4 regions of the Noviherbaspirillum agri genome follow, and region 4 is predicted to be linked to each of the others. Evidence: predicted binding sites of a transcription regulator. Region 4 holds the regulator's gene; each other region holds the start of a gene.
What was found. Region 4 encodes FNR, which switches genes on or off when oxygen is low (the NO sensors DNR and NnrR bind a similar motif). Its sites were predicted from a motif close to TTGATNNNNATCAA; they were not measured.
Positions count from the first base shown of each region.

Region 1: the regulator FNR is predicted to act here: its motif matches at 4,304-4,317, upstream of ACYVIA_RS16365 (2-oxoacid:acceptor oxidoreductase family protein).
Region 2: the regulator FNR is predicted to act here: its motif matches at 4,644-4,657, upstream of ACYVIA_RS07265 (universal stress protein).
Region 3: the regulator FNR is predicted to act here: its motif matches at 1,142-1,155, upstream of ACYVIA_RS01790 (hemerythrin domain-containing protein).

Region 1 is NZ_BAAGWA010000010.1:37,842-45,350, forward strand. It holds gene ACYVIA_RS16335 (metal-dependent hydrolase) at 1-645, shown strand, start outside; gene ACYVIA_RS16340 (septal ring lytic transglycosylase RlpA family protein) at 807-1,328, shown strand; gene ACYVIA_RS16345 (bacteriohemerythrin) at 1,742-2,179, shown strand; gene ACYVIA_RS16350 (four-helix bundle copper-binding protein) at 2,319-2,696, opposite strand; gene ACYVIA_RS16355 (YgaP family membrane protein) at 2,956-3,231, opposite strand; gene ACYVIA_RS16360 (hypothetical protein) at 3,561-4,046, opposite strand; gene ACYVIA_RS16365 (2-oxoacid:acceptor oxidoreductase family protein) at 4,462-5,046, shown strand; gene porA (pyruvate ferredoxin oxidoreductase) at 5,039-6,292, shown strand; gene ACYVIA_RS16375 (thiamine pyrophosphate-dependent enzyme) at 6,300-7,307, shown strand; gene ACYVIA_RS16380 (NAD(P)-binding protein) at 7,309-7,509, shown strand, end outside.
Region 2 is NZ_BAAGWA010000003.1:381,496-389,004, forward strand. It holds gene ACYVIA_RS07240 (sensor histidine kinase) at 1-502, shown strand, start outside; gene ACYVIA_RS07245 (NnrU family protein) at 603-1,169, shown strand; gene ACYVIA_RS07250 (lipid kinase) at 1,271-2,188, shown strand; gene ACYVIA_RS07255 (DUF2383 domain-containing protein) at 2,172-2,612, shown strand; gene ACYVIA_RS07260 (GNAT family N-acetyltransferase) at 2,613-3,746, opposite strand; gene ACYVIA_RS07265 (universal stress protein) at 4,786-5,631, shown strand; gene ACYVIA_RS07270 (PAS domain S-box protein) at 5,905-7,509, shown strand, end outside.
Region 3 is NZ_BAAGWA010000001.1:412,075-419,583, reverse strand. It holds gene ACYVIA_RS01795 (Crp/Fnr family transcriptional regulator) at 206-868, opposite strand; gene ACYVIA_RS01790 (hemerythrin domain-containing protein) at 1,359-1,820, shown strand; gene ACYVIA_RS01785 (bifunctional enoyl-CoA hydratase/phosphate acetyltransferase) at 2,027-3,433, shown strand; gene ACYVIA_RS01780 (acetate/propionate family kinase) at 3,430-4,626, shown strand; gene ACYVIA_RS01775 (polyhydroxyalkanoate depolymerase) at 4,702-5,931, opposite strand; gene ACYVIA_RS01770 (AraC family transcriptional regulator) at 6,776-7,509, opposite strand, start outside.
Region 4 is NZ_BAAGWA010000011.1:114,332-121,840, reverse strand. It holds gene ccoS (cbb3-type cytochrome oxidase assembly protein CcoS) at 1-19, shown strand, start outside; gene ccoN (cytochrome-c oxidase, cbb3-type subunit I) at 164-1,591, shown strand; gene ccoO (cytochrome-c oxidase, cbb3-type subunit II) at 1,606-2,223, shown strand; gene ACYVIA_RS17295 (cbb3-type cytochrome oxidase subunit 3) at 2,230-2,415, shown strand; gene ccoP (cytochrome-c oxidase, cbb3-type subunit III) at 2,408-3,343, shown strand; gene ccoG (cytochrome c oxidase accessory protein CcoG) at 3,400-4,794, shown strand; gene ACYVIA_RS17280 (FixH family protein) at 4,827-5,360, shown strand; gene ACYVIA_RS17275 (hypothetical protein) at 5,582-5,821, shown strand; gene fnr (fumarate/nitrate reduction transcriptional regulator Fnr) at 5,995-6,750, opposite strand; gene ACYVIA_RS17265 (hypothetical protein) at 7,256-7,509, opposite strand, start outside.

The sequences.
Region 1 (7,509 bases), on a different contig from region 4:
GTTGCGGCCGCGGTCCTGATGGGCGTGATCCAGCACAAGGCTGGCGCATCCGGCAGGCGTGGCTTGATCGTCGCGTTCGTGCTGAGCCTCGGCTTTGTCGGCGTGCAGGCCGCGGCATCGCGCCACGGCACCAATGTCGTCGCCGACGCCTTGCACAGGCTCGATCCGGACAGCCGCATGCTCGACTCGGCAATGACCTCGTTCCCGACCAATCCCTTGTGCTGGTCGTTCGTCTCCGTCGAGAGCAATGAAGGTGCTGGAACCTACCGGCTGCGGCGCGGTGTGTTGAGCCTCGCGCCGGACGTGGTGCCGGCCGCCGGATGCCCGGCCACGCTGGCCGAACACGTGCCACCGGACGCCGCGACGCCCGCAATTGCATTCGTCCTGGCGGAGCAAGGCAGCCTGGCGTCGCTGCGGCGACTGAAGGACGAGAACTGCCATTTCGCTGCGTGGATGCGCTTTGCACGCGCACCGATGGTGACCGCTGACGATGCATCCGATCTTCGCTTCCGCTCCACGTTGCGGAAAAATTTCACTACGATCAACTTTGCAGAATTCAGCGACCGCGAATGCCCGCGCGCCGTGCCGCAATGGGACTTTCCTCGCGCCGACCTGCTCATGCCGCAGGGTGCTCCTTCGCATTGACCAGCGACTTGCGATCTTGACGACGGGGAAGAAGAAACAATCAGTCACACTTTCCCGAAAACTTCGGCGGTGAGCGGCCATCGTAGAAGAAATCGCGCGTACGAGCATTGCGTACGGGCGACGAAAATCATCCTGATCTGATTCCTCCGAAGGAGATCCGCATGAGTTCGACAAAGAAAACATCAATAAGCAAGCGTACTGCAGCCGTTCTTGCCCTCTCCTGCTGTCTCGGCACATCTGCCTGGGCGCATGAACCGGCCAAACCGGCGTCATCCGGTTCGGCCAGCCAGTCATCAAAAAAGCCTTCGCTTGACCGCAGCGGCGCAGCGCGCACCGGAAAGGCGTCTTTCTACGGCAAGCAATTCCACGGGAAAACCATGGCGGATGGCACACCGATGAATCCCGACGCCAATATCGCCGCAAGCCGAACGCTGCCCCTTGGGACGAAAGCAGAGGTAACCAACCTGGAGAACGGCAAAAGTGAGGTCGTCGAGATCCGCGACCGAGGTCCGTATGTCGATGGGCGGATCGTTGACGTCTCGCCGAAGGTTGCAGAAAAACTCGACATGAAAGAAGCCGGCGTTGCACCGGTGGTCGTCAAGCCGATCGAAGTGCCGCAACCGGACGGGAGCGTCAAGCTTGGCACCGGCGCACCCACGACGGAGACTAGCTCCGGTCAATAAGGCTGGCAACGCGCCACACCATGCGGTGCCTGTACGTACCATGTCGGCGCCGCGTGATTTTTTGACAAGTTCCGCAGATATCCAACGGCGCTGAATTTCCCACTTTGGGTATCTTGTGGCGACAACGCACACCACAGCGGCCGCGCCTCGCCGGCCGCACCTCGCCAGCCACACCTTGCCGGCCGCAATCAATCGCACGTCTTCGCTCATTTGGTGCGTTGTTACGCCGAGCACTGGCCGCGTCATTTCCTCGAAAGCTTCATTCGGCTTGGCGTCTCTTTTGCGCCGTCTCCTTTTTCCATCGTTCTGTCTTGACCCCAATCAACGTATCCAAATCTCTCATCCAGCGCAAAACTGTTTCCATGGTTAAATCCAACCCATTGCAGTACCCGTTCCGCAGTGGAGATTTTCCGATGTCTGGCTTACCGATGACGCAGCAATTCGATTTGCATTTTTTCTCCTGGTCGGAGGCACTTGCGATCGGGCATGAGGACATCGATGCCGATCACCAGGATCTTTTCGGTATTGCCAAGCGCCTTCAGGAGGAAATGGCCGGGGAAGAACCGGAGCACTCCATCGTCGGTGCCGTGCTGGTTGAACTGATTGAACACACGGGAGGGCATTTCGAACGGGAAGAAGCGCTGATGGAAGCCGTCCAGTTCCCGCATCTCGAGCAACATAGACTCGAGCACAAGGCCTTGATGGAAAAGGTCAATACCCTGCACCGGCGCTTCATGGACGGTCGCGGCGATGTCGTGGCCGAGGTCTATGAATTTCTGCGCCGCGCGATGGTGCCGCATATCCTGCAATCGGATACAGCAATCGGCCGGCACATGCACGGCGAGAAATAGCGCAACAGCATAACGCTCTATCTACACCTCTTTTCTCGTTGCGCCCTTGCGCAGGCCGCGTGTTTGACGGCACTGCATACCGTAAGCAAAGTTCGGAACAGCGCCGGAGCAGTTTCCGCATGGCCCGGCGCAATTGGCATCAGTGTGCAGTAGCTCCCGCGCCAGTGGTGCCTTGAACTCCCTGCCCCATCCCCGCCATCCGGCGGCATTCATCGGCACAGCGGCGGCATGCCTGTGCGCACTCCTGGCAATGGTTCATCTGGTGTTTAGCGCATTCATCGCCGCAGGCATCGCATACATCGGCGCACATCTGGCAGATCGCGGTCGCAAATTCGCTTCCGCGCGCCATGTAGGCCGCGGCCATGCGGCAAATCTGCGCGCAATCCATGTCCAGTGCAATGCAGCGTGCCATTGCCTTTACATCCTGTTCCTGCAGGCAGGACGTTGCGCAGTGATCGCAACTCGCGGCGCAGTCGTAGCAGGCTTCGATGCAGGATTGGTACTGTTGGTGTGCCATGATTCTTCCTCTCAATGTTGGGTTAGATGGCCCACCGCATCCTCCTTGAGCGTCGTAACGGCCTTGTTAAGGCTTGTTAAAACCGTACTTCGCTAGAGAAGATTTATACCAATTTAGTTCGCGGAGCAGAGCTACTTGTGCGGTCGGACCAGGATTTCCCGCAATGATGGGCAGATCGAGATGAACGGTGCCTGGATGCGGCACTCGCGCAAAAAGCGGGCTTACATGTCGCGACAGGCTGCGGCGCCCCGCAGGATCGTCACAGTCTGTGGCGACAGGTATTGATGCCGAGGAGTTTGTTAAGCGGGCAGAAACCGGATACGGCCGTCAGGAAGGAAACGGCTGCCACCACCCAGGCGACAATGCGCCATCCCGTCGTCAGCTCCGCGAACATGGCGACCGCGACCATGACCACGCCCACCACAATGCGAACAGCCTTGTCCATACCGCCGACATTCTTTTCGATATCCATGACGATCACCTTTCCTTCCAGCCCGATCGCCTGTACGCGTTCTTCTGGCCGGATCTGCGCCATAGGGATCAGCGCAAATTTCAATCGAAGACAGACCTGCGCCCGCTTTGACCAGGTTTCGGCTTATCTGAGCTTGCCTGCTGCAACGCTCGGCAAAACCGCAGCCAAACCATGTCAATGTGACAGCCATGCATTGTCGAAAGTTCTACTCCTTGCCTGCAAGGCTAGGCTGTGTTTGACAAGCGTAGCGAGCGGTTTGGAGTGGTGTCGAGGAGCACACGCGTACGACTGGTACGCCGAGCACCGCAGACATCAATCCGGGCCGCGCAGTAGCTTGTCAAACACAGCCTAGGCCGGTGCCGCCTGCGGAGCTTGCCGGCACGCCGCGTCGCTCAGATCGCCCGGATCTCGGCAGGGTTCGGCGGCTCGGCGAACGGTCCGCGCGTTTCCAGGCGCTCTTCGAAGTCATCGGAAAGCTGCTCGTGTTCGCGCAGGAAGTCGCGCATCTCATGCAACCACAGGCGCTTGTCGCTCAGTCCGGAATCATCTCCCAGCGTATAGGTACGGCGATCCGCAAACAGGCGTTCCGCATCGACCTGGCGCAAGGCGAACACGCGCGCCATCACCTCCGCGACAGAGTCGGCCCCGACGCGCTGGCCGTTCAACGTGAGCTGGCTGTCGTCGTCCGCCACGCCGAGGCCGCGCGCCCTGAATGCCGGATGCTGCGCCAGCCATGCCGCGGGTGAACAAACGGTATCCCGGTCGAGCGCCTCACCGCGCGCGGTCACAAGCCTGTCGAGTTCAATTGCCGCTTCCGGAATGCCATCGATGATCGCGTAAGCATCCTTGAGCAGTTCGTAATCCGGTCCGGTATCCATCGCGCTTCCTTTCTGAAATTGAAATCCTGCTTTTAAAATCGCCTCACCAAAATCGCCTCGACGGCTCCTCAATCGCCGCGACTCTCTGTCCTGCATCACGCCGGTTCGGCAATTCAACCATGGCAATGCAGCGCAGCATAATCCCCTCGTCGGGCAGTAGCAGGTCCGAACCACAGCGGCGCTTGACTTGCGTCAACGGCCTGTTTCCGGCCGCACTGCAACGCAATTAAACCGTTCGCAGACCGTATTGGCGTTGATTGACTTGAGTCAATGTCATCGGACTCCGCTCCAATGCAGCATAGGAAAGCGCGGCGCATTTGGCCTGACTATGGTGGCGAATGCGTGCAGGACCGGGCACCGGTTTTCGACACGGCAGCGCCCAAATCGAAGACAGAAGACTGAAAAAGGACCTCCCATGCTCTTTCAAGTTCGGATCCACGGCCGTGGCGGCCAGGGTGTCGTCTCCGCAGCCGAGATGCTGTCCGTCGCTGCCTTCCTCGAAAACAAGCACGCGCAAGCCTTCCCGAGTTTCGGTTCGGAACGGATGGGCGCACCGGTGATGGCGTTCTGCCGCATCGACGACAAGGAAATCCGCCTGCGCGAGCCGGTGATGCATCCGGACGCGCTGATCATCCAGGACCCGACGCTGCTGCATCAGGTGGACTTGTTTTCCGGCGTGGCCTCCGACGGCTACATCCTGATCAATTCCACGCGCAACTTTGACGAGCTGGGCATCGGCGAATTCGTAAAAGGCTATCGGCCAGAACGCCTGTGTACGGTTCCTGCAACTGAACTGGCGATGAAACATGTCGGCCGCCCGCTGCCCAATGTCGCGCTGCTCGGCGGCTTTGCGGCGATCAGCGGCATCGCGCAAATCGACTCGGTGTGCGATGCCATTCGCGACAAATTCCCCCCGAAGATCGCCGACGGCAACATCGCTGCCGCACGCGAAGCGTATCTCTTCGTGCTGGATGAAATGAAAGAGGCAAGCCATGCTTAAGCAAACCGAAGGTTCCCATGCGATGGCGGAAGCCATCGCGCTGTGCCGTCCGGAAGTCATCTGTGCCTATCCGATCACGCCGCAGACGCACATCGTCGAAGGCCTCGGCGAGATCGTGAAGTCCGGCCAGCTGCAGGATTGCGAATACATCAACGTCGAATCCGAGTTTGCCGCGCTCTCAGTCGCCATCGGTGCGTCCGCTGCCGGGGCTCGCACTTATACCGCGACCGCCAGCCAGGGCCTGCTGTTCATGGCGGAAGCAGTCTATAACGCCGCCGGCCTCGGTCTGCCGATCGTCATGACCATCGGTAACCGTGCGATCGGCGCGCCGATCAATATCTGGAACGACCATACCGACTCGATGTCGATGCGCGATGCCGGCTGGATCCAGATCTATGCGGAAAACAACCAGGAAGCGATCGACCTGCACATCCAGGCCTTCCGCCTTGCCGAGGAATTGTCGATGCCGGTGATGGTCTGCGTGGACGGCTTCATCCTCACGCATGCCTACGAACGTGTCGACATCCCGAGCCAGGAGCAAGTGGATGCCTTCCTGCCGACCTTCGAGCCGCGCCAGATCCTTGATCCGTCCGATCCGGTCTCGATCGGTGCAATGGTCGGACCGGACGCGTTCATGGAAGTGCGCTATCTCGCGCACCAGAAGCAGATGCGGGCACTGGAACTGTTGCCGCAACTGTCTTCCGAATTCAAGGCGCAGTTCGGCCGCGACTCCGGCGGACTGATCAAGACCTATCGCACGGAAGATGCAACAACCATCGTCGTTGCGCTCGGCTCGGTGATCGGCACGATCAAGGATGTGGTCGACGACATGCGCGATCAGGGCGACAAGATCGGCGCACTCTCGATCTGCTCCTTCCGCCCCTTCCCGACGCAGGAACTGCACGACGCGCTGTCGCATGCGGATCGCATCGTGGTGCTGGAAAAGTCGCTGTCGCTCGGTATCGGCGGCGTCGTGTCCCACGATTTGCACATGGCGCTGGCCGGGACATCGACCCGCGCCTACACCGTCATCGCCGGGCTCGGCGGGCGGCCGATCACCAAGTCCAGCTTGCGCACGCTGTTCCAAAAGGCACAGCAGGACGCGCTCGAAGCGCTGACCTTCCTCGACCTCAACCACGAGGTCGTCCACCGCGAGCTGGAACGCGAGAGGCAGCACCGCCGCTCCGGCCCGACTGCCGAGAACGTACTGCGGCAGATCGGCACCGTCGCCGCCAGAATCCGCTGAGGCCATCATGGAAAAGCAAAACATAAAGCAACCCGTGAAGTTTTACCAGACCGGTACCTTCACGGTCGGCAACCGCCTGCTCGCGCCGGATGAGCGCTCGGTGCAGGCCAACATGACGCGCACCAACTCGCTCAACTCCGGGCACCGCGCCTGCCAGGGCTGCGGCGAGGCGCTCGGCGCGCGCTATGCCATCGATGCGGCCATGCGCGCCGCGAACAACCAGGTCATCGCGGCCAATGCCACCGGCTGTCTCGAAGTGTTCTCCACCCCTTATCCGGAAACCTCGTGGCAGATCCCGTGGATCCATTCCCTGTTCGGCAATGCCGCCGCGGTCGCGACCGGCGTGGCAGCGGCGATGAAGGTCAAAGGCCGCAAGGATGTGCGCGTGATCGCACAAGGTGGCGACGGCGGTACCACCGATATCGGTTTTGGCTGCCTGTCCGGCATGTTCGAGCGCAACGATGACGTGCTCTACATCTGCTACGACAACCAGGCCTACATGAACACCGGCGTGCAGCGCTCGTCCGCCACACCGGGTGCGGCGCGCACGGCCACCACGATGGCGGTCGGCGCAGAACCGGGCGCCTCCTTTGGGCAGGGAAAGAACGTTCCGCTGATTGCGATGGCACATGAAATTCCCTACGTTGCCACCGCGTCGGTCGCGTACCTGCACGACCTGGAGGCGAAGGTGACCAAGGCCATGTCGATACGCGGTGCACGCTACATCCATATCCTCGTGCCCTGCCCGCTCGGCTGGGGCGCGGCGTCACAGGACACGATCAAGCTTGCGCGCCTCGCGGTCGAAACGGGCCTCTTCCCGCTGTTCGAGGCGGAACATGGCGAAATCACGAACTCCACCAAGATCCGCCGGCGCGAACCGGTGGAGGAATACCTGAAGCTGCAGAAGCGCTTTGCGCATCTGTTCGGCAAACAGCCTGCACTTGAAACCATCTCCCGCATCCAGGGCATCGCCGACAAGAACATCCGTAAGTTTGGTTTGCTGGAGGACCGCTGAGATGGACAAGCCGTTTGCAATTACCCTCGACGTCGGTTCCTCGCTCGCCAACCGCACCGGCTCCTGGCGCACCAGCCGTCCGGTGTATGTCGATCGCCTGCCGCCCTGCAACAACGCCTGCCCCGCGGGAGAAAACATCCAGGCATGGCTGTTCCATGCCGAGTCCGGCGACTACGAAGCCGCCTGGCGCGAGCTGGTGAAG
Region 2 (7,509 bases), on a different contig from region 4:
CACGATGAAATCGGTGCGTGCGATCATCAACAACCTGAGGCCTTCGGTGCTCGATCTCGGGCTGACGGCGGCCATCGAATGGCAGGTGCAGCAGTTCAGGACCCGCAATGAGATACCGTGCGACCTGATCATGGACAGCGATGACTTCGATGCCTTGCTGGATGAAGAAAGCGCGACTTCCGTTTTCCGCATCGTGCAGGAATCGCTCACCAACATCAGTCGCCATGCGTATGCGAGCCGCGCCGAGATCGCCATGCACCGCGCCGGTGACATGCTGGTGATCACGATCCGCGACGATGGCGTTGGCACCTTCTCCGGCAACCAGCGCCATGCGCGCTCGTTCGGCCTGATCGGCATTCGCGAACGCATCCATCGCATGAACGGCGAGTTCAGCGTTGACAGCCGCCCCGGCCATGGAACGCTGCTGACAGTGTCGGTACCGATCAGGCAGACGTGCGTAAACGGGGAGCAGGCCAGCCTGGCACTCAACATGCCGGATTGAGTTTGCTCACGCGCGGTATCAGGCAGATCGACTATGCTTGCCGGCGGAGCAAGGTGACGACCACAACAGGCATGACCGAAATAACTTGGGGAGAGCGATCATGGCAATCTTGATCTTGGGGCTGGTGCTGTTTCTCGGCATCCATCTTTTGCCCGCGATGACGGGCGTGCGCACCCGCCTGTTCAACAGGTTTGGCGAGAAACGTTACAAGGGCGTTTTCTCTCTTGTCTCCGCCGTGGGTCTGGTACTGATCGTGGTCGGCTATGGACGCGCCCCATCGGAGCCCCGGCTGTTCGATCCTTTTCCGCTGGCGATCAAACTCGCACCGCTGACGATGATCGTCAGTTTCGTGCTGCTCGCAGCAGCCAACATGCGCACCCACATCCGCAGCACGCTGCGACATCCGATGCTGCTCGGTGTAGGGCTATGGGCGGCAGTCCATCTGCTGGCCAATGGAGAAGCGCGGGCCACCTTGCTGTTCGGTGCATTCCTCGCGTATGTGGTGATCGATTTCCTGTCCGCGGTGCAGCGTGGCGCGACGAAGAAATTCACGCCCGTGCTTGGCCAGGACGTGATGGCGATTGGCGCGGGTGTCGGGCTGGCGCTCGTCGTCATGGCCTTCCATCGTCCCTTGTTCGGCGTCATGGCAGTGCCGTGGGGCAGGTAAGCCGACCTTGCCCGGAACCCCGTCCTACTGAGAATGTCAGAGTAACAACGGCGCGCCGCGCCGGACCATTCGCATGACATTTGGCCTATTCTGGGGGAGCGGTGACCAAACGCGCGTTACTGATCGTCAACCGCAAGAGCCGCAACGGCACCGCTGACATTGAATCCGCCATCGCCCATCTCAGCCAGCACGGCATCGAGATCCTGGAGCGACCTATGGACCGTCCGGAACAGATCGCTGCACTGGTGCGGCAGCACAGCAGCGAGGTCGATTGCGTGATCATCGGCGGTGGTGACGGCTCGATGAATGCGGCCGCGCCAGCGCTGGTCGAAACACGTCTGCCGCTCGGCGTGCTGCCAATGGGAACGGCGAATGACCTCGCACGCACGCTGTGCATACCGGTCGATATTGCTCAGGCATGTGAAGTGATCACCGGCGGCATCCTGCACCGCATCGATCTCGGCCGCGTCAACGGGCATTATTTTTTCAATGTGGCGCATATCGGACTTGGCGTGCAGGTGGCACACCAGATGTCGCCGGACATGAAGCAACGCTGGGGCGTGCTGTCGTATGCGCGCGGATTGGCCAAGGCCTTTGCCTCGTTCCGCCCCTTTGTGGCGGACATAGTGTGCGATGGGCGCCGCCGGCGGGTGCGCTCGATCCAGATCGCGGTCGGTAACGGCCGGCATTACGGCGGCGGGATGACGGTGGCAACCGATGCGAGCATTGATGATCACCGGTTCTTCCTGTACAGCATCGAGCCGCTGGAGGCGTGGGATTTGCTCCGCTATGCGCCGGCTTTTCGCGCGGGCAAGTTTGAGCCGCACCATCCGGTCGACATCGACCATGGCCGCCACGTGACCGTCACCACGAGCAGGACCATGACGGTCAGCGCCGACGGCGAGGTGCTGACCCGCACGCCGGCATCGTTCGACATGGTGGCCGGTGCTGTCAGCGTCTTTGTGCCGGCAAGTTACTTCGATCAACAACAGGAGTTGCATCATGCTGCTCAGAGATGACAGGCAAATGGCGATCAGCGAAGTGGAAACGCTTTGCATGGAAGCTGCAGAACGCTACGCGGCGGCGGCAGACAAGGCGGACGACGCCGCGCTGAAGGCGCTGTTTTCCGAACTGGCAGAACAGCACCAGCAGTTTGCCGCCGCGCTCGCACGGCATATCCGTGCGGACGACGACCTGCCGCAACCGCCCGACCCTGACCGGGAAGCGGTCAAGGAAGTCCTCACCGGTATCAAGAGCCTGCTGCAAGGCGGTGTACGCGACACCCTGCTGGATGAACGCGTGCAAGGAGAAGATGCGCTCGCCAACGCAGTGCGCAATGCGCTGAAGCTCGAAAACCAGGATGAAGAGCGCCATCTGCTGCAGGAAATCCTGGCACACGCCGAAGCGGCAAAGGGCCGACTGGCCGCGGCACGCGGAACGTGATCAGCGCAGGCTCTTGATGCCCAGCACGGCGGCCGATACCAGCCGCGCCATGAAGCTGTTTTCGCGCCGTGCCTGCCGCAACCACATGCGCAGCCGCCGTGCCCAGGCACCGGACAGATTGCGCAACACTTCCGGGATGTGGCGCAGGACATGCAGGCGCGACCGATAGATGACGACATGGTCGAGATCGCGTTGTACGCCAAGAAGCCGTGACTTGTACTCATCCTGCCCCCACAGGAAGTGGTATTCCTTGCCGCCCCGGGCGATGCATTCGCAAATCGTCAGGTAGCAACACAGCGTGCCGATCCGATAGTCGTTGTAGACCGGATCGTGCGCGAGCACTTCCAGGAAATAGTTGTCGCCGACGCGATAGTTGATGGTGCCGGCGCAGATGCGGCCGTCGATCATGATCGCGCCGATGAAGCCGCATTGCTGGGAAAGGCGGAGGATGCGCTGCGCTGTCTTCTCGTCATTGATGGACACCTTGCCCTTGCCCTGCATCCGGCTGCGGTTGAGTTCGATGATTTCATGGACCTGCTGCGGCTGGATCTGCACGGCCTCGAACGCCTGGAAGCGGAAGCCGGGAAAGTCCCGCTTGAGCTTGTTGAGGTAGCGGTTCACATAACTGCGCGTGGATTTGCCCAGGCTGGCGAGGTAGTCCGCTGCCGTGCGCGGCATCTGCAGCACCATGTCTTCGAGGCAGTGGTACTGCTGGCTGGGATACGGCAGCTGCCAGCGCTGTGCCTGTATGGCATGGAAGGCGATCATGTGCGCCGACGGATAGCTGGCGAAGACCGTGCTGGCGAAGCGCATCACTTCATCGCGGTCGGGCCGCATGCCTTCGTTGATCACACGAACGACGTTTCCCTCGTGCCGGAACAGCCAGACGCAGACGATCTCCTCGCCGTCGCGCACGACATAGGTGCTGGCATTCTCCGCCCCGCCAAAGACCTTGTTGTAGGCGAGCGAGGAAAACAGGTTTCCATACAGCTGCCGCAGCGCCTCGTCGGCGAACGGCGGGATCTCGTTGTCATGGCACCGTATCGATAGCCTGCGCAACCGCGCCCCGGGCGAACCGTATTCGGCGGGCGAATTGGCGACAATGCTGCTCTCCAGCGGACTGCTCGTATTCAAATGCATGCTCCATGGATCGATGCCCATCCTTGCTGCCTGTTGCGTTGGCAGCCCGCCTGTCGTGCCAGGCAATGCGTCCGGACAAAATCCCTCCCTGCCGCAAGGCGGCGCCAGGATGTGCTCAGTCGGGAGGGTTTATGCAATCCACACATCGTTGATCGTGCTCCCAGGAGAGGGATGCCAGCACCAGAGTGCTGGCCAACGTGGTGTCGCGCTGCCGGTGCCAGTTGCCGTGACTAATCGTTGTGGCTCATACAGTTTGGATGAAAGCGTGAAGAATGGTTCATCCTACGATGACGCTCACGGACGCTTCTTTGTGTGAGCGCAAGGAGCGACTGCAATTGGTGCGGCGCGGCGGGCCGGCAGCGCACATATTTGATGCGCGTCGTACGAATGGCGGTTAGTACCCTGCGTTCTGTGTGTTCTATGAGACATGCACGCAAGGCATTGTGGTGCCATGCCGGCCAACTCTGTTGCAGAGGGAATGTGGCTTGGGAGGAGCCTGTCGGCGACGCAACAAATGATAGCGGCACTCAAGCAACGCCTCTTCATGCTCCTCGCAACCGATCCGACTTTCCGGGACACCGGACGAGAATCGTTGGCCAAGGGGGATAGCGTGGCTGGATAAAACTTGCGCTACAGAAATGATGTAAAAATAGCGGGGTCCGCTGTCCATGCCGCCTTAGCAGGTTGTTGAAAAACGTAGCGAGCGGGCTGAGGTTTGGGTTGAGGAGCGCAAGCGTACGAGCGATACGCCGAGCACCGCAGACCCAAAAATCGGTTCGCGCAGTAGTTTTTCAACAGCCTGCTAGGGCTTGCCCGCCGCTCTGGCAGCATGCAGCGGACGGACCGGCAATGTCGTACGACGAAGGGACGGAGGTACTTACTGGCCCTTCGTTGATGTAGATCATAGGAAATTGTCCTACCGGAAATTACGCTGGATACGACCTCTACCGGTCCACGCCGACGTCGGCCCGTCGCAGCAAACCGTAGCGCCGGACGCCGATGCCACTCGAACCAGACAATGAAGGAAAGCAGCATGGGATACAAAACAATTCTGGTACACGCGGACGAATCCCGTCATACCCCCAAGCGCATCAAACTTGCCGCCCGGCTCGCCATGGAAAGCGACGCTCACCTGATCGGCGCCGCAGCCACGGCATTGCCCGGCACGTTCTACCTGCCGGGCGTGGTCGGCGAAAGCGCAGTGACCGTAACGGCTTATCTGGACTACCTGCGCGAGCGCGCCAACGGCACATTGATGGAATTCGAATCGATCGCGCAAAAGACGGGCCTGACCGCGTACGAGAAACGGATCGTCAGCGACGAGGCCGGCGCCGGCCTGTGCCTGCAGGCACGCTACAGTGACCTGGTCGTGGTCGGCCAGACCGATCCGGAAGAGGCGCTGCCGGCACTGCGTGCCGGTTTCCCGGAATACGTGGTGATGAATTCCGGCCGCCCGGTGCTGGTCGTGCCGTATGCGGGAGAATTCCAGCAGGTCGGCAAGCGCGTGCTGGTTGCGTGGGATGCGAGCATGGAAGCCACGCGCGCCGTCACGGCGGCGATCCCCTTCCTGCGCAAGTCGGAACTGGTGCAGGTCGTCGTCTTCGATTCGAAATCCCGCCCGGACGCCCATGGCGAGCAGCCCGGTGCGGACATTGCACTGTGGCTGTCGCGGCACGGCATCAAGGTGGAAGTGTCACAACAGACCACCGGAAACGACATCGATATCGGCAATGCACTGTTGTCCTATGTCACGGACTTCAACGCCGACATGCTGGTGATGGGTGGTTACGGTCATTCCCGCTTCCGCGAGATCTTGCTTGGCGGCGTCACCAAGACGATCCTGCAGTCGATGACCGTGCCGGTATTGATGGCACATTGAGCAGGAATCCGGTGAAGCGCGGTGTGGTCATTGCTTGGGTTATTACCAGGACGCGCGCGCCGCAACGGGAGAAACGCCCCGCCTGCGGGGCGTTTCAACATCAAGGTCCCAGTAGAGATTGCTTGAGTGCAACTGCATTGAACTGGGCGTAAAATTTGACGCAGGCTGCGTCCCTCGGCATACAGTGCCATCCCCGGACGCATTGGAACGGAACCACCGCAAGTTCTTTCCGACGCCACCGGTTTGCCAAGCAGCACAATCCCAGGAAAGCTCATGCCGGAAGCAAGCACTCTCCAATCCGTGCCCAGCCACGAAATTTCACAGGAACGGCTGGATCGCCTCGTGCGCCATGCACAACGCGCGAGCGGAGCATCGATTGCCTTTCTCGCCATGGGCCGCGCCGACGAACCGCATGTCGTCGCACAACAAGAGTTGGGCGCGGCCGAGCTTCAATATTGCAGGACCTTCTGTGCATGCACACCGGATGGCGAGGCGCCGCTGATTGTCGAGAACGCCGCCGACGATCCGCGTTTCTCCTCCCTGCCGCATGCAACCGGTGCCGCGCGGCTGTGCTTTTACGCGGGCTGGCCGCTCATGGACCGCGACGGCCGCCGGCTCGGCACGCTCGCCGTGCTCGATCCTTCCCCGCGCACGCTCGACGCTGGCGAGCGCGAGGCGCTGCATGACCTGGCATTGTGGGCATCGTCGGAACTCGACCGCCAGGCACTGCGGCGCAGTCTCACCGCGGCGCGCGAACATCAGTCGCGGCTGCATACGGTGATCCACAACATGGCCGAAGGCATCATCACGCTCAACGGGCACGGCCAGATCGTCAGCATGAACCGCGCCGCGATGCGCATCTTCGGTTACGAGCCGGAGGAAGTGATCGGCCTGAGCATCAACAAGCTCATGCCCAGCAAATACCATATGACGCATGACGGCTATCTGCAGAAATTCCGCGATACCGGCAAGACACGCGTGATCGGCCTCGACCGCGAAGTCACCGGCCGCCGCAAGGACGGTTCGGAATTCGCGATGGCCATCACCGTCAACGAGATGTGGCTCAACGGGCAGCGCGGCTTTGCCGGCATCGTGCGCGACGTCAGCGAGCACCGCGACAATCAGCGCAAGCTGCGCGAAACCAGCGCGCTGCTGCAGGCCGTGATGAGCAGCACCGCCGCCTTTGTGTATGTGCGCGACCTGGAAGGGCGCTTCATGTTCATCAACAAGGAATATGAGCGCGTGTTCAATGTCACCTCGGAACAGGTGCTCGGCAAGACGCTCGACGAAGTGTTTCCTGCGGCGGTGGCGCAGCACAACCGGGAGAAAGACCACGCCGTGCTCGAAGGCGGTGACAGCTCGCGCCTGGAGGACGAGCTGCGGCTGGAAAACGGCCGCCATACCTTCCTCGTGGTGCGCAAGCCGCTGGTCAACGAAAGGGGAGAGGTGTACGGCGTATGCGGCGCCGGCACCGACATCACCTTGCGCAAACAGGCAGAACAGTTCAAGAACGAGTTTATCTCCACCGTATCGCACGAGCTGCGCACGCCATTGACGTCGATCCGCGGCTCGCTCGGGCTGCTCATCGGCGGTGTCGCCGGCGCCATGCCGGAACGCGCAAAAACCCTGATCGACATTGCGCACAACAATTGCGAGCGCCTGGTGCGCCTGATCAACGACATCCTCGATATCGAGAAGATCGAGTCGGGCCACATGCGTTTTGACATGTCCAGACAACACCTGCTGCCGCTGGTAGAGCAGGCGATGGCGGCAACGCGCGACTACGCCGCGCAATTCGACGTCACGTTCGCGCTGCAAGCCGATGCGGCGGATGCCGTCGTCAACGCCGATGGCGACCGGATCGTGCAGGTCATCGTC
Region 3 (7,509 bases), on a different contig from region 4:
AAATGTCTTTTTTGCGAAGCACAAAATTGCCTCACAGCACATATTCTATCTGTCGCGACGCCCCCATGTAGGAAGAATTGCAACTCCGCGAGCGGCATCACCGTTCTGAAACGCAATGCATCTCAGGCGCCGGTAAGATTTCCTGGTGTTCATGAAGTTCCTTCCTGCGCATGCAGCCGTTTTACTGGCCGGACGGAATGCATGCTTACGACGTCATCAGTGCGCCCATCTTTTCGAAATCGAGAATCTTGATGCGCCGCCCGGTCATCGAAATGATCCCGTCCGAGGAGAAATCATGCAGCAGGCGCGACAAGGTCTCCGGAGTTAGGCTCAGGCGCGAGGCAATCAAGGTCTTGCTGGCCACCAGTTCGATGGAATCCGAGCCCTGTTGCTGACTCTGGCGCAAAAGGTAACCACCGACGCGCTGTTTCGCAGTCTGCAAGGAGTAGCTCTCGATATCGCGCGTCAGCGTATAGAGCTGCCTGCCGACGCAGACCATCAGCTCCTGCGCAAATGTGAAATTGTTCTTTGCCACTTCCAGCACCCTCTCGCGCGTGGTATGCAGCAGCATCGAGTCGGTCGTGGTTTTCACGAAGGCCAGATGGGGCCGTTCAAGCAGCATTTCCCCGAGTCCGAAGCATTTGTTCTGGCCGAGAATGCAGAGCGTCTTTTCGCTGCCGTCCTTGCGGTCGAATCCGACTTTCACTTGCCCGTACACGACTAGGAAGACGCCGTTCGGCATATCGCCCGGATTAACCACGCAGGTGTTCGTCGCAGCGCGGATCGGATGGGTAGCAGCGGTGATCTCGTCAAGCTGCTGCTCATTGAGCGAGTGAAACAGCGAGGTGTTTGCCAGAATCCTCTTCAAATTCTGCACGGAGTCATCTCTCATCGACCTGGTGCGCTCTATTCTCATCTTGGAAACCTCGTCCTGATTCTGGGGCAATACTATTCAGTTCCGACGACGGCGCATTCTGTTGAATGTCTGTCATCGTCCATTCCTTGAGACCAGGCGCCTATTGCGAAACACCCTGGTGTCGGGTTTGCCGGGAAAAGCCGGCATCACCTTGCCGACTGAAGCAAAACCCTTTGAGGAACATCAATATCGTACGCAAGGATAGCGTTCTACACCGCAATTTGAATGATTTAGATCAAGTTGGCCCGAAGTGTGGAAAAGGAGTGGCCCAAACTGTCCAAAATATTTGTAAAGACTTGCAACGATGTGCCGGAAGCGCCGCAGGCCGCCAACTACTCCCCAACCGGGCCTCTTTTCGCGACTTGTCGCATCTTCATAACCTGGGTCAAAGATCTTTACCGGAAGAGTAATCAAAATTGCAATACCTCCTGAGGGCGACGTCATGGAAACAATTTGTGACCGGTTATTGCTCGATCATCAGCACTGCGATGCCTTGTTCATGCGCGCGACAGGTGCAGTCATTGACAGGAACTGGCAGGACGGCGAAACCAGCTTCTGCCTGTTCGCTGCCGCCCTCGAGCGTCACATGAGCATGGAAGAAGGAATACTGTTTCCTGCATTCGAGCAAGCGTTTCGCCACCCTGAAGGACCGCTCGCGATTCTGCGTAACGAACACGGCGAGATACGCGGTATGGTCGACCGCATGTCAGGTTCCATCGCTCATAGGGATGCTGTCGAGTTCCTGATTCATGCCGAAACATATACTCTTCTACTGCAGCAGCACGAAATGAAAGAAGGACAAATGCTGTATCCGCTACTGGACAAAGTCCTGCACCTGTCCGCAAAGCGCCAGCAGATCCTCCATGCGATGAACACGTTCCGGGAACCCGGCGCGCGCGTCTAAGTCAAGAAGCAGACTCTGTCTTTCGCTGCCGGCATGCGTTACATAACGCAGAACGATGCAGAACGTTCGTGCCTGCTCCCATCGGGCGCTGAGGCACACCGGGCGAGAGGCATGCTACTTGCTTGAGGCGCGACCTGGATTTTCTGCACCTGGGTCGGACGTTATCGCCTCCCCTATCGGACAACAAACATACCAATACGTTTGCCATGAACAACCCCACATCCAGCTACATTGAAAACGTCACGTACGACGAACTGTCGATCGGCCAGTCACAGCGCCTCGTGCGCACCCTGGCACTGTCGGACATACAGGCTTTCGCGGCAGTCTCCGGCGATTACAACCCGACCCACATGGATGCCGAGTTTGCGGTCCAGACCCTGTTCAACGGTGTCGTCGCACACGGCATGTGGGGCGCAACGCTGATCTCCAGCCTGCTCGGCACTACTTTTCCCGGCGCGGGCACCGTCTATGTCGACCAGACGCTGCACTTCGCCTTGCCGGTGCGCGTCGGCGACACCCTAACCGTCATCGCCACCGTCACGGCAAAGGACGACGCCACCAGGCGCGTGACGCTCGACTGCCAGGTCGTCAACCAGACCGGCAAGCTGGTCCTGTCCGGTACCGCCGTGGTGCTGGCGCCGACGGAAAAGGTCCGCCGCCATGCGATCCACGTGCCGCAGATCCGCACCTTCGATCCGCAAGCCCGCCTCGATGCGCTGCTGGCCAGCATGGCGCACCTGACGGCAGTGCGCTGCGGCGTCGTGCATCCCTGCGATCCGGAGTCGCTGCGCGGTGCCGTCAATGCAGCGCACTTCGGCCTCATCGTCCCGGTGCTGATCGCGCCAGAGGCGAAGCTGCGCGCCGTGGCGGAAGCCGCCGGCGTGGACCTCAAGGGCATGGACGTCCTGAACGTCGAGCACAGCGTCGCTGCTGCCCAGCGCGCTGCAGAGATGGCGGCCAACGGCGAGGTCGAGGCGCTGATGAAGGGCAGCCTGCATACCGACGAACTGATGAGCGCGGTGGTCACCACCCGCGCGCTGCGCACCAAGCGCCGCCTGTCGCACGTGTTCCGCTTCGACGTGCCGATGTATGACAAGCCGCTGCTGATCACCGACGCCGCCATCAACATCAAGCCGACGCTCGAAGAGAAGGCGGACATCATCCAGAACGCGATCAACCTGTCGCACGCGCTCGGCAACGAGCTTCCCAACGTGGCAATCCTGTCCGCGGTGGAAACCGTCAACGTGAAGATGCAGTCGACACTGGACGCGGCCGCGCTGTGCAAGATGGCCGACCGCGGCCAGATCACCGGCGCCAACCTTGACGGCCCGCTGGCCTTCGACAATGCGGTGTCAATGGAAGCCGTGCGCATCAAGGGCATCAAGTCCAAGGTCGCCGGCAATGCCGACATCCTTGCGGTGCCGGATCTTGAGTCCGGCAACATGCTGGCCAAGCAGCTTGAATACCTCGCCGGTGCGACCACCTGCGGCATCGTGCTCGGCGCGCGCATTCCGATCGCGCTGACCAGCCGTGCCGACAGCGCCAATGCGCGCGTGGCCTCCGCCGCGCTGGCCCTGCTGCTCGCCCATAAAAACCGCGAGGTCAAGCCATGAGGTCGGGCCTGGACGCCATCCTCGCGGTCAACGCCGGTTCATCCTCGCTGAAGTTCGCGCTTTATCCGCAGAACGGCCACGACATCGGCACGGCTCGCCTGTCGGGCAACATCGAGGGACTCGAAGCCGGCGGATCGCCCGTTATCAAGATCGCCGGCAAGGACGGCGACAGCACCGAGACGCTGGAGGCCGGTGAAGGCAGCCCGCACGAGCGCGCGCTGGTCGCGCTCGAGGCGGTGCTCGACAAGCATGCGCACGGCATCCGCGTCACCGCGATTGCGCACCGCATCGTGCATGGCGGCGAGCGCTTCGCAGAATCGGTGGTGCTCAACGAGGAAACGCTCGCCTACCTGACTTCGCTGTCATCACTGGCGCCGTTGCACCAGCCGCACAACCTTGCGGGCGTCCGCGCATTCAGGAAGAGCTATCCCGAGCTGCCGCAGATCGGCTGCTTCGACACCGCCTTCCATGCGACGCTGCCGCAGGCGGAGTATCTGTTCGCATTGCCGCAGGCGCTGCATGACGCCGGCATCCGCCGTTACGGCTTCCACGGGCTGTCGTACCGTTATGTAACCGACCGCATGCTGGAACGAACGCCGCGTGCGCAGGGGCGCATGGTGATCGCCCACCTCGGCAATGGCGCCAGCGCGTGCGCCGTGGCCAACGGCAAGAGTGTGGCGACCACGATGGGATTCTCCGCGCTGGACGGCCTGATGATGGGCACGCGCAGCGGCGCAATCGATCCGGGCGTGCTGCTGCACCTGCTGCGCCAGGGATGGACATGGGAGCAGCTGGAGCGCACGCTGTACCGCGAGTCGGGGCTGCGCGGCGTGTCCGGCATATCAGCCGACATGCGCACCCTTCAGACGAGCAATGCGCCCGGCGCCCGGCTCGCGATCGACATGTTCACGCATCGCCTGGTGCGCGAATGCGGCGCATTGACGGCCTGCCTGAACGGCGTGGATGCCATCGCCTTTACCGGCGGCATCGGCGAGCATGACACGGCGCTGCGAAAAAATGCCTGCGACGCCCTGTCCTACCTCGGACTCCACATCGATGACGAGGCGAATCGGACAGCCACGAAGGACGAGATCATGCCGATCCATGCGAAGGACAGCAGCGTCGAGATCTGGGTGGTGCCGACGGATGAAGGCCGCGTGGCTGCGCAAGATGCGGCGCGCTTGATCAGCTAGCTACAAACCTTTAAGAGCAACAACGGCGGCCTCGGCCGCCGTTTTTTCATTTGTCGCCGCCACCAGTCCGGAGTCTTATCCGCGATGGGCGTTGATGAACGCGTTGACCTGCGGGCAGATGCTCTCGCGCCAGCGGCGGCCCGAGAAAATACCGTAGTGGCCGCTGTCGGGTTCCTGGTAATGCAGTTTCTTCGAAGCCGGGATCGACTTGCACAGACCGTGCGCCGCCTTGGTCTGTCCCGGTCCGCAGATGTCGTCGCGGCCACCTTCCACCGTCAGCAATGCGACATCCTTGATGTCGTGCGGACGCACCAGCTTGCCGCACACCTCCCAGGCGCCCTTGGGGAGCGCGAAGTCCTGGAACACCACCTTGATCGTTTCGAGGTAGAACTCGGCGGCCATGTCGAGCACCGCGTTGTATTCATCGTAAAACTTCAGGTGCGCATCTGCCGCATGGCCGTGCAGGCGCTCCTCGTAGAAATGCAGGTAGCTTTCCATGTGCTTTTCCGGGTTCATCGCAATGAACCCGGCATGCTGCAGGAAACCCGGATATACGCGGCGCCCGGCGCCGGGATAGTTGAACGGCACGACGTCGATCACGGTCGTCTCGAACCAGGAATACGGCTTTTCCATCGCCAGCTTGTTGACCTCGGTCGGCGATATGCGCCCGTCGATCGGGCCGCCCATCAGGATCATCGTGCGCGGCTGGATGTCGCCCTCCGATGCCATGAGCGATACCGCCCCCAGCACGGGAACGGTCGGCTGGCAGATTGCCATCACATGCACGTCGGGGCCGAGCATGCGGATGTAATCCTGCACGTAGAACACATAGTCGTGCAGGTGGAACGGCCCTTGGGACACCGGCACCATGCGTGCGTCGATCCAGTCGGTGATGTAGACATCATGCTCGTGCAGCAGTACCCGTACGGTGTCACGCAGCAGCGTCGCGTGATGCCCGGACAGCGGCGCGACCAGCAGCAGCTTCGGCTGGTCGAGCTCCGCATGCTGCTTCTCGGTCAGGCGCTTCCTGAAATGGAGCAGGTTGCAGAACGGCTTGCTGCTGACCGTTTCTTCGTCAATGCCGATCACCTGCCCGCGGACGGTGGTCGAATCGATATTGAAGGCGGGTTTTTTATAGTCCTTGCCGAGCCGGTACATCAGTTCCGCACCAGCAGCGATGTTCTGTGCAAAAGGCGTGTAGGCAAGCGGGGAAACGGAACTGCTGAACAAGTGGGAAACCGCGTCTGCCCATTGCGCGAACGGGTTGATGGCGGCATGTTGGAGCTCATGTATTTGATAAAGCATCGCGTCGTCGCCTTGTTTGTCGATTCAATGTTCCGGCAGCCGGCACCTCGCCCTTCATCGCATGCAAATACGGAAGAGTTGGGGCTCTGCCTGCCGGCTACGGAGCACACGGTGGAGCACCGGAAAAGAGTACGTGCGCCCAAGATTCCTTTCGGAATTATTTCCAACAGGAATTGGCTTACAAGTTACATGCCAGCCTTCTGTAGGCGGATTGCGGAAAAAAAAGACCGCCTGCGAACAGGCGGTCAAGGAGGCTCCCAATTTCTTGGAAGGAGACAACACGGTTAAAACCATTACGGCCGGACGATCTGCTCTGCGCTTGCGCCATCAAAAGCGATCCTGCGCATTGACCGCATCTCGATCCGGAAGCGTCCGTCGCGAACAAAGGACGCAAGAATTCGGTGGATGTCGTTCCTCGGGCAAGCCAATACCCGGGGTGCGGCGTCATAGCCTGCGTACTGCATGCAAGCCATTTCACTTAAGCAAATTGCAGGCCAGCATCGAAATGTGGCTTGCGCCGCTGATTTATCGCGGGATTTCGTCGCCACGCGATGCAAAGCGAGTTTTTGCGACTATTTCCTTCCCGGAAATGAGAAGGCAGTCTTGTTTGCGAGAACAACCGTATCTGCGGGGCGCGTGCAAAACAAAGGCAGGCTGCGAATGCCTTCGTCATGGACGCCGCCATGCTCAACGCGAGCGACAACAAGGCAGTGACGGCAAGGCACGCCTTTGACCTATGCAGCAGCCCTACACGGTCGACAGTCGGAGATGGGTGACAGGAATTGTGATGCAGAAGGTGCCAAACAGAAGAACAGCTGAATCGTCGACGAGCAGATCAGGCGCGCTAGACGCCGGCTTGCGACCGATAGGCGCCCGGATTTACGCCGGTCCATTCCTTGAAGGCGTGGGTAAAGGAGCTCTGCTCCTGATAGCCGAGCATGAAAGCGATTTCCGCCAGGCTCAGCTTGTTTTGCCGCAGGTAGTCCACGGCCAGCTCGTGGCGTGTACGGTCCAGCAGTTGCTGGAAGTTGATCCCCGCCTCCGCCAGCTTCCTCTGCAGCGTGCGCGGGGTTATGCCCATCTCCTGCGCGATCAGTGACAGGCGGGCACAATCCTGCGACAGGTTGCGCAGGATCGCCGCACGCACGATCGCGACGATGCCTCCGTCGGCCTGGGCCCGCATCTTTTCCTGCAGCAGGCGCTCCGCATGCTGCTGCAGCACCGGATACAGGCTGACATCGGCATTGCGCACCGGCCAAGCCAGCAGTGCCGCATCAAAGCGCGCTGTGTGCGCGGCGGCACCGAAGGTGACGGCCTCGCCGAGAATTCGCCGATGCTCGCTGCAGTCCTCCGGCGCAGCATGTGCAAAAGCGACTTGCGCGGGCGGCAGTGTCGTTCCTGCCAGCCAGTTGCCGAACACCTTGATGCCGGCGAACACGCTTTCCACCAGATGCCGGCTGGCGGAAGGAATCGCACTGGTCCAGCCGTACTCCGCGATACCGTCCTCCAACCGCAATGCAGAGCGACCGAGGTCGTGCGCCAGCCCCTCGAAGCGCAGCGTCTGCTGGAACGCCTGGC
Region 4 (7,509 bases):
CACTTCCAAAACCCGCTAAAATTGCGGCTTTTTTTTAGCCTAAAAGGGCCTACCGACGGAAGGGTTTGCTTGATTTGGGTCAATTTGATTCAAGTCAAAGCTTTTTGGGAACCCGAGTCGTACCCTCGCCTCATTCTTTGTTACTAACCCTGGGAGATCGTACGTGGATACATCACTGAACTACAACTACAAGGTCGTGAAGCAGTTCGCGATCGCTACTGTAGTGTGGGGCGTGGTGGGTATGCTGGTCGGCGTGTTTGTCGCCGCACAGCTCGCCTGGCCCGCTCTTAACTTCGACATCGCCTGGCTCAGCTACGGCCGCTTGCGGCCTCTGCACACCAATGCTGTTATTTTTGCATTTGGTGGCAGCGCGCTGTTTGCCACTTCCTACTATGTCGTGCAGCGTACCAGCCAGGTACGCCTGTTCTCCGACGGCCTTGCCGCCTTTACCTTCTGGGGCTGGCAGCTCGTCATCCTTGCAGCGGCGATCTCTCTCCCGCTCGGCTACACCTCCGGCAAGGAATATGCCGAACTGGAATGGCCGATCGACATCCTGATCGCACTGGTGTGGGTGTCCTATGCCGTCGTGTTCTTCGGCACGCTGGTCAAGCGCAAGGTGCCGCATATCTATGTCGCGAACTGGTTCTTCGGTGGCTTTATCCTGGCCGTCGCGCTGCTGCACATCTTCAACAGCATGGCAATGCCGGTTTCGGCTATGAAGTCCTACTCTGCCTATGCAGGCGTGCAGGACGCCATGGTTCAGTGGTGGTACGGCCATAACGCGGTGGGCTTCTTCCTGACCGCAGGCTTCCTTGGCATGATGTACTACTTCATTCCGAAGCAAGCCGACAAGCCGGTTTACTCCTATCGCCTGTCGATCGTGCACTTCTGGGCGCTGATCTTCACCTACATGTGGGCGGGTCCGCACCACCTGCACTACACCGCATTACCTGACTGGACCCAGTCGATCGGTATGGTGTTCTCGCTGATTCTGCTGGCACCTTCCTGGGGCGGCATGATCAACGGCATCATGACCCTGTCCGGCGCATGGAACAAGCTGCGTAACGATCCGATCCTGAAGTTCCTGATCGTGTCCCTGTCGTTCTATGGCATGTCGACCTTCGAAGGTCCGATGATGTCCATCAAGACCGTCAACGCACTGTCGCACTACACCGACTGGACCGTCGGCCACGTGCACGCTGGCGCACTGGGTTGGGTCGGCTTCATCACGATGGGCTCGATCTACTATCTGATCCCGCGCCTGTTCGGCAAGACACAGATGCATAGCGTCCGCCTGATCGAAGTCCACTTCTGGGTTGCGACCATCGGTATCGTGCTGTACATCGCCGCAATGTGGATCGCTGGCGTCATGCAAGGCCTGATGTGGCGCGCAGTGAATGCCGACGGCACGCTGACCTACACCTTTGTCGAGTCCGTTAAAGCGACCTACCCGTACTACGTGATCCGCTTTACCGGTGGCCTGTTGTACCTGACTGGCATGATCCTGATGGCATACAACACGTTCATGACCGTGCGTGGCGGCAAAGCCGTTGAGGCTCGCATCCCGGCACTGGCGCCGACTCACGCTTGAATCTAGGAGCAGCAATGAAGAAATTTACTCATGAACTGATTGAAAAGAACCCTTGGCTGCTGATCATCCTGATCGTTCTGGTGGTCAGCGTCGGCGGCCTGGTCGAGATCGTGCCGCTGTTCTTCCAGAAGTCGACGACGGAACCGATTGCCGGCCTCAAGCCTTATGAACCGCTGCGCCTGGCAGGCCGCGACATTTACGTCCGTGAAGGTTGCTACAACTGCCATTCGCAGATGATTCGTCCGTTCCGCGCCGAGACCGAACGCTACGGCCACTACTCGGTCGCGGCCGAGTATGTGTATGACCGTCCGTTCCAGTGGGGCTCCAAGCGTACCGGTCCGGATCTGGCACGCGTTGGCGGCCGTTACAGCGACGAATGGCATCGCACCCATCTGAACAACCCGCGTGATGTGGTGCCGGAGTCGAACATGCCCGGCTACCCGTGGCTGGCGAAGACCAAGCTTGACCCGGAGTCTGTCGTGCCGAAGATGCGTGCATTGCAGACGCTGGGCCATCCTTACACTGAAGAGGAAATTGCAGCAGCACCGAAAGCCCTGGAAGGCAAGACCGAGGAGGATGCCGTGGTCGCCTATCTGCAAGGTCTGGGTGTGTTGATCAAGGCGAAGAGGTAATCAATCATGGGTCTCGAAAACCTAATTATTGATGCGCGCAGCGTCATCACTGTACTGAGCTTCATCAGCTTCATTGGCATCGTCTGGTGGGCATACAGTGCGCGTCGCAGCGCAGACTTCGAAGCGGCAGCCAACCTGCCGTTCGCCGATGAAATGGATATCCAAGCTGCGGAGAAAAAACAACATGTCTGACTTTACAAGTGAATTCTGGAGCGTTTACATCACCGCGCTGACGTTGCTCGGCATTGGTGGCTGTGCGCTGCTCCTGTGGGCGCAATCGAAGGCGAAGGTAGTCGTTTCCAGCGATGGCGGACCGGAAGATAAAACCACCGGCCATAGCTGGGACGAAGGTCTTGCCGAGTTGAACAACCCGATGCCGCGCTGGTGGATGTGGATGTTTTACATCACCATCGTGTTCGGCCTCGTATATCTGGCGCTGTATCCCGGCCTGGGTTCGTTCGCCGGCAAGCTGGGCTGGAAGTCAACCGGGGCATATCAGGCTGAACTGCAAAAGGCGGACGAAGAGTTCGGCCCGATCTTTGCGAAGTACCAGCAGCAGGACCTGAAGGCAGTGGCCAGCGATCCTCAGGCACGTGCCATCGGTGAGCGTCTGTTCCTGACTTACTGCGCACAGTGCCACGGCTCGGATGCCCGCGGTAACAAGGGTTTCCCGAACCTGACCGACGGCGACTGGTTGTATGGCGGCGATCCGGAAGTGATCAAGACCACCATCCTCGGTGGCCGCAGCGGCATGATGCCGACCATGGCAGCCGCAGTGGGATCCGACAAAGATGTCGAAAATGTTGCACACTACGTACTTAGCCTGTCCGGTTCCACCGCCGATCCGATTAAAGCCGCCTTTGGCAAGGAGAAGTTCGGTGCGTGCGCAGCATGTCATGGTCCGGAGGGCAAGGGTAACCAGGCAATCGGTGCTCCAAACCTGACAGACAAGACCTGGCTGTACGGCGGCAGCGCTGACACCATCAAGGAAACCATCACGAAGGGCCGCACGAACACCATGCCGCCGTTCAAGGAATTCCTGGGCGAAGCGAAGGTCCATGTACTGGCAGCTTACGTTTGGAGCCTGTCCAACGACAAAACGACAGTCGCGCAAAAGTGACGACCTAACCGCATGGCGGCACGGAGACGCCGCCATGCCATGATTGGGTAACTTTAATGAGTGAACCTGCAGTAAAGGTTTCAGTAGTCAAGATGTACCAGGCGCGGGAGCAGATTTACCCGCGAGAGATCAAAGGTTGGTACACAACATGGCGCTGGGTCTGCGTTTGGCTGACCCAGCTTGTTTTTTATGGCCTGCCCTGGTTGTCCTGGAACGACCGGCAGGCTGTGCTGTTTGATCTCGGCGCACGCAAGTTTTATATCTTCGGCATCGTGCTGTGGCCGCAGGATTTCATTTACCTTGCGCTGCTGCTGATCATCTGCGCCTACGCGCTGTTCCTGTTCACGGCAATTGCCGGTCGCCTCTGGTGCGGCTATTCGTGTCCACAAACGGTTTACACCGAAATCTTCATGTGGATCGAGAACAAGATCGAGGGCTCACGCAGCGCCCGCATGCGGCTCGACAAGCAGCCGATGTCTGCTGAAAAGATTGCGAGGAAGAGTGCGAAGCACCTTGTCTGGGGTGCGGTTTCTCTGTGGACCGGGTTTACCTTCGTGGGATATTTCACTCCGATCCACGAGTTGAGCCAGTCGGTCATGACACTCGGCCTCGGCCCATGGGAATGGTTCTGGATCCTGTTCTACGGTTTTGCTACCTACGGTAATGCCGGCTGGATGCGTGAGCAAGTGTGCAAGTACATGTGCCCGTATGCCCGCTTCCAGAGCTCGATGTTCGACAAGGACACGCTGACCGTTACCTACGACCGGGAGCGTGGCGAGCCGCGCGGCGCGCGGAGCAAGTCGTCGGCAAACGCCAACCTGGGATCGTGTATCGATTGTTCGATGTGTGTGCAGGTATGTCCGACGGGGATTGATATCCGCGACGGCCTGCAATACGACTGCATTGGCTGTGCTGCATGCATCGATGCATGTGATTCGGTGATGGACAAGATCAGTGCGCCGCGCGGGCTGATTCGCTATACCACCGAGAACGCGATCAGCAACAAACTGTCCGCAAAGGAGGTGCGGCGGCGCGCAATGCGTCCTCGCGTGCTGATTTACAGCGCCATCCTGATTCTGATTATTGCAGCATCGCTTGGCTCGCTGTTGACGCGCACGCCGTTGAAACTTGATGTCATCCGCGACCGTGGCACGATGGGGCGCGAAGTGGAGGATGGCATGATCGAGAATGTCTACCGGCTGCAGATCATGAATACCGACGAACGTCCGCATCGTTACAAGATCAGCGTCTCTGGTATCGACTCGATTGCCCTGGCCTCACCCGATGAAGTGGAGCTGGATGGCACGACCTCCCGGGCTGTACCGGTGCGTGTACGCGTCGCGCACGGCAAGGGCGAAAAAGGGTCTAACAAGATTGCCTTCGAGTTGCAGGCGCTTGACGAAGAGCGTTTGCATGTCAGGGAAAAAGCTGTGTTCATCGTGCCGCGTTAAGCGGCCGTTGCAGCATCTCATTGGAGAGCCGTATGCAAGTCAAGACATCAATTCCAGGTAACTCTGGCGACATAAAACCCTGGTACAGACATCCTTGGCCCTGGCTGTTGATGCTGGGGCCGTTTGTGGTGGTCCTCGCAGGGATCTATACGACATGGCTTGCGGTATCGCGGCCTGATGCCTTGGTCGTGGATGATTATTACAAGCAGGGCAAGGCGATCAACCAGGACCTGAGCCGCGACCGTGTTGCGGCAGAAATGCAGCTCGAGGCAGAGGTCCGGTATGATGCGGCGGCCAGCATGCTGGCCGGGACTGTACGGGGGCTTGAAGGGCGTGCTGACAAACTGTCTATCAGCCTCATTCATTCCACACGGCCGGAAAAGGACCTCAAGCTGGTCGCCCAGCCGGACCAGAGCGGCAATTTTTCGGTTGCGCTTCCTATGCTGGATATGGCTCGTTGGCAGATCCTGATCGAAGGGGAGCATCGGGACTGGCGGCTCAATGGTGTCTGGGCCTGGCCGCAGGAACCCCAGATCACGCTCCACCCGATTACCGTTCCACATTGATTAACGCGTGGCGAGAGCAATGGTCTCGCCACGACGTTCGTTTCCTTCCTCTCTGTCCTTCTCGTTCACGACAGAAAATCAACCCTCTCTGCGCATTCCCGGAATCTCGAACATAATTCCCAGTATCGAGAAGTTATGCGTGTGCAAATGTTGTCTGATTGAACGTTTATGATGTACTTTTGCTAAATACATCCGTTTCAAGTTGAAAGGAGGGTAGTGTGATGACGCGACTGTTGATGGTCGTCTTGTGGCCGTCGTTCCTGGTGGCAATAGTCGCAGAAGGTTTCTTCTTTTCCCTCTTTGATCCGAACGACCTGTCGCTTGTGGGCAGTGATATCGATTTGACTCCGATGGCAGCGTATACCATCGGCTTCTTTATCTTCTGGCTATTCTGTTCCCTGGCCAGTATGTTGACGTGTTACCTGATCGGTACACCGAACGAGCGGAACACTCCACTCTAACTCTATTGCATCGGAAATTCGGTTAATGGTTCCGCCCCTGTGCAGGCAAACCCTGCCGGGGAGTGGACTGCCGCTTGATGCGGCAGTTTTTCGAAAATCTGACACAGCGCGTTCCGCCTGACCAGCTGTGAGCGAAGGTCAGGGGGAGCGAGTCCTTCGGCGGGATCCGGTGCTCAGCTGCAGGTACGGGTGCCGGCAGCAACTGCTTTCAGGGTTGCCGTATCGAGCAGTTCCAGTTCGCGGTTATTGACTTTGATCCAGCCTTGCTTCTTGAACTTGGACAGGAGGCGGCTGATGCTTTCAATCGTCAGGCCGAGGTAGTTGCCGATTTCCTCGCGCGTCATGCGCAGCTGGAAGGTCGTCGACGAATACCCGCGGACGGAATAGCGTGACGATAGGTTGGAGAGGAAGGCGGCAAAACGTTGTTCCGCACGCATATTTCCCAGCAGGAGCATAACGCTTTGTTCGCGTGTGATTTCCTGGCTCATCATGCGATGGAAATGATGCAGCAAGGTCGGCATCTCGGCGAAGAGGGCTTCCAGGCGAGCGAACGGGATTTCGCACACTTCGCTATCTTCGAGCGCAATGGCGTTGCAATGATGGCGGTCGGTGCTGATGGCGTCCATGCCGAGCAGTTCTCCCGCCATCTGGAAACCGGTGATTTGCTGGTCGCCGCTTGGATTGATCTGATGCGTCTTGAAATGCCCGAGCCGGATTGCATACAGATTGGTGAACGGGTCGCCCACGCGGTACAGGTGCGTATCTTTCGGCACCTTGCGGCGGCGGCCGATGATCTGGTCGAGCTTGTCCATGTCAGAGGCACCGAGTCCCATCGGCAGGCAAAGCTGATGCATGCTGCAAGCGGAGCAGCGAGTGCGCAAGTCCTGCACGTTGCCTGCGGACGAGGTAGACGGAACCGTCTGGGTCATGTCAGAGAAGTTCATGCGATGCAGAATCATAGTTGTGCTCGTTGTCCAGTTCACATCAAAGCCACAGTGGCCATTCGACTCATTAATTGAGCGAAATCAAGAATAGTGATGCAAATCCCGTACCAAGCACGTATTTTGAAATCAGGGATTGTGAAGCGAGGATTGATTGCGGGGTGCTGTCAGTAGTGCTGACGAACGATCGACCGCTATTTTAAGGCGTATTCGGCTCGCGCAGGACCGAAGGCCATTGAGTTTGGCAGCGTGACAACACAACGTGGCAGCGTATGGCAGCAGCTGCAACGCATTGCGGATTCCCGGATTTGGGAATGGAGTTGGTCTCAATTTCGAGGTTGACGCTTGTAGCCGCCAACCTCGTATCAAGCAGGGCTCTTATTGATTCGGCTGTGCCTTGTTGAACTGTGCCCTTTCCCCGGCCCCCTCCCACAAGCGGGAGAGGGAAGCCAGCGTGCGGCAAATCCATGCCGGATCGGTAATCGGGCTCGAATCAGTCTTTTCTCAAATTGATGAAGATATTCGCGGCAAAGGCAAGGATGCCAAGCGCTGCAAGGATCTCGGCGACGGCAAGGAGGGGGATGAGCTGACGCGATCCGAGCAGGACGAAGGTGAGCGCGAGGGACATGGCGGGCAGAGAAATATTCGTGGCCCAGAAATGGATGCGCGCGAGCCTGGCGGTGCCGGCAGTCGGAAAGACGCTGTACACAAGCCCGGCCAAGGCCATGGTTGCCCATCCGAGCAGAT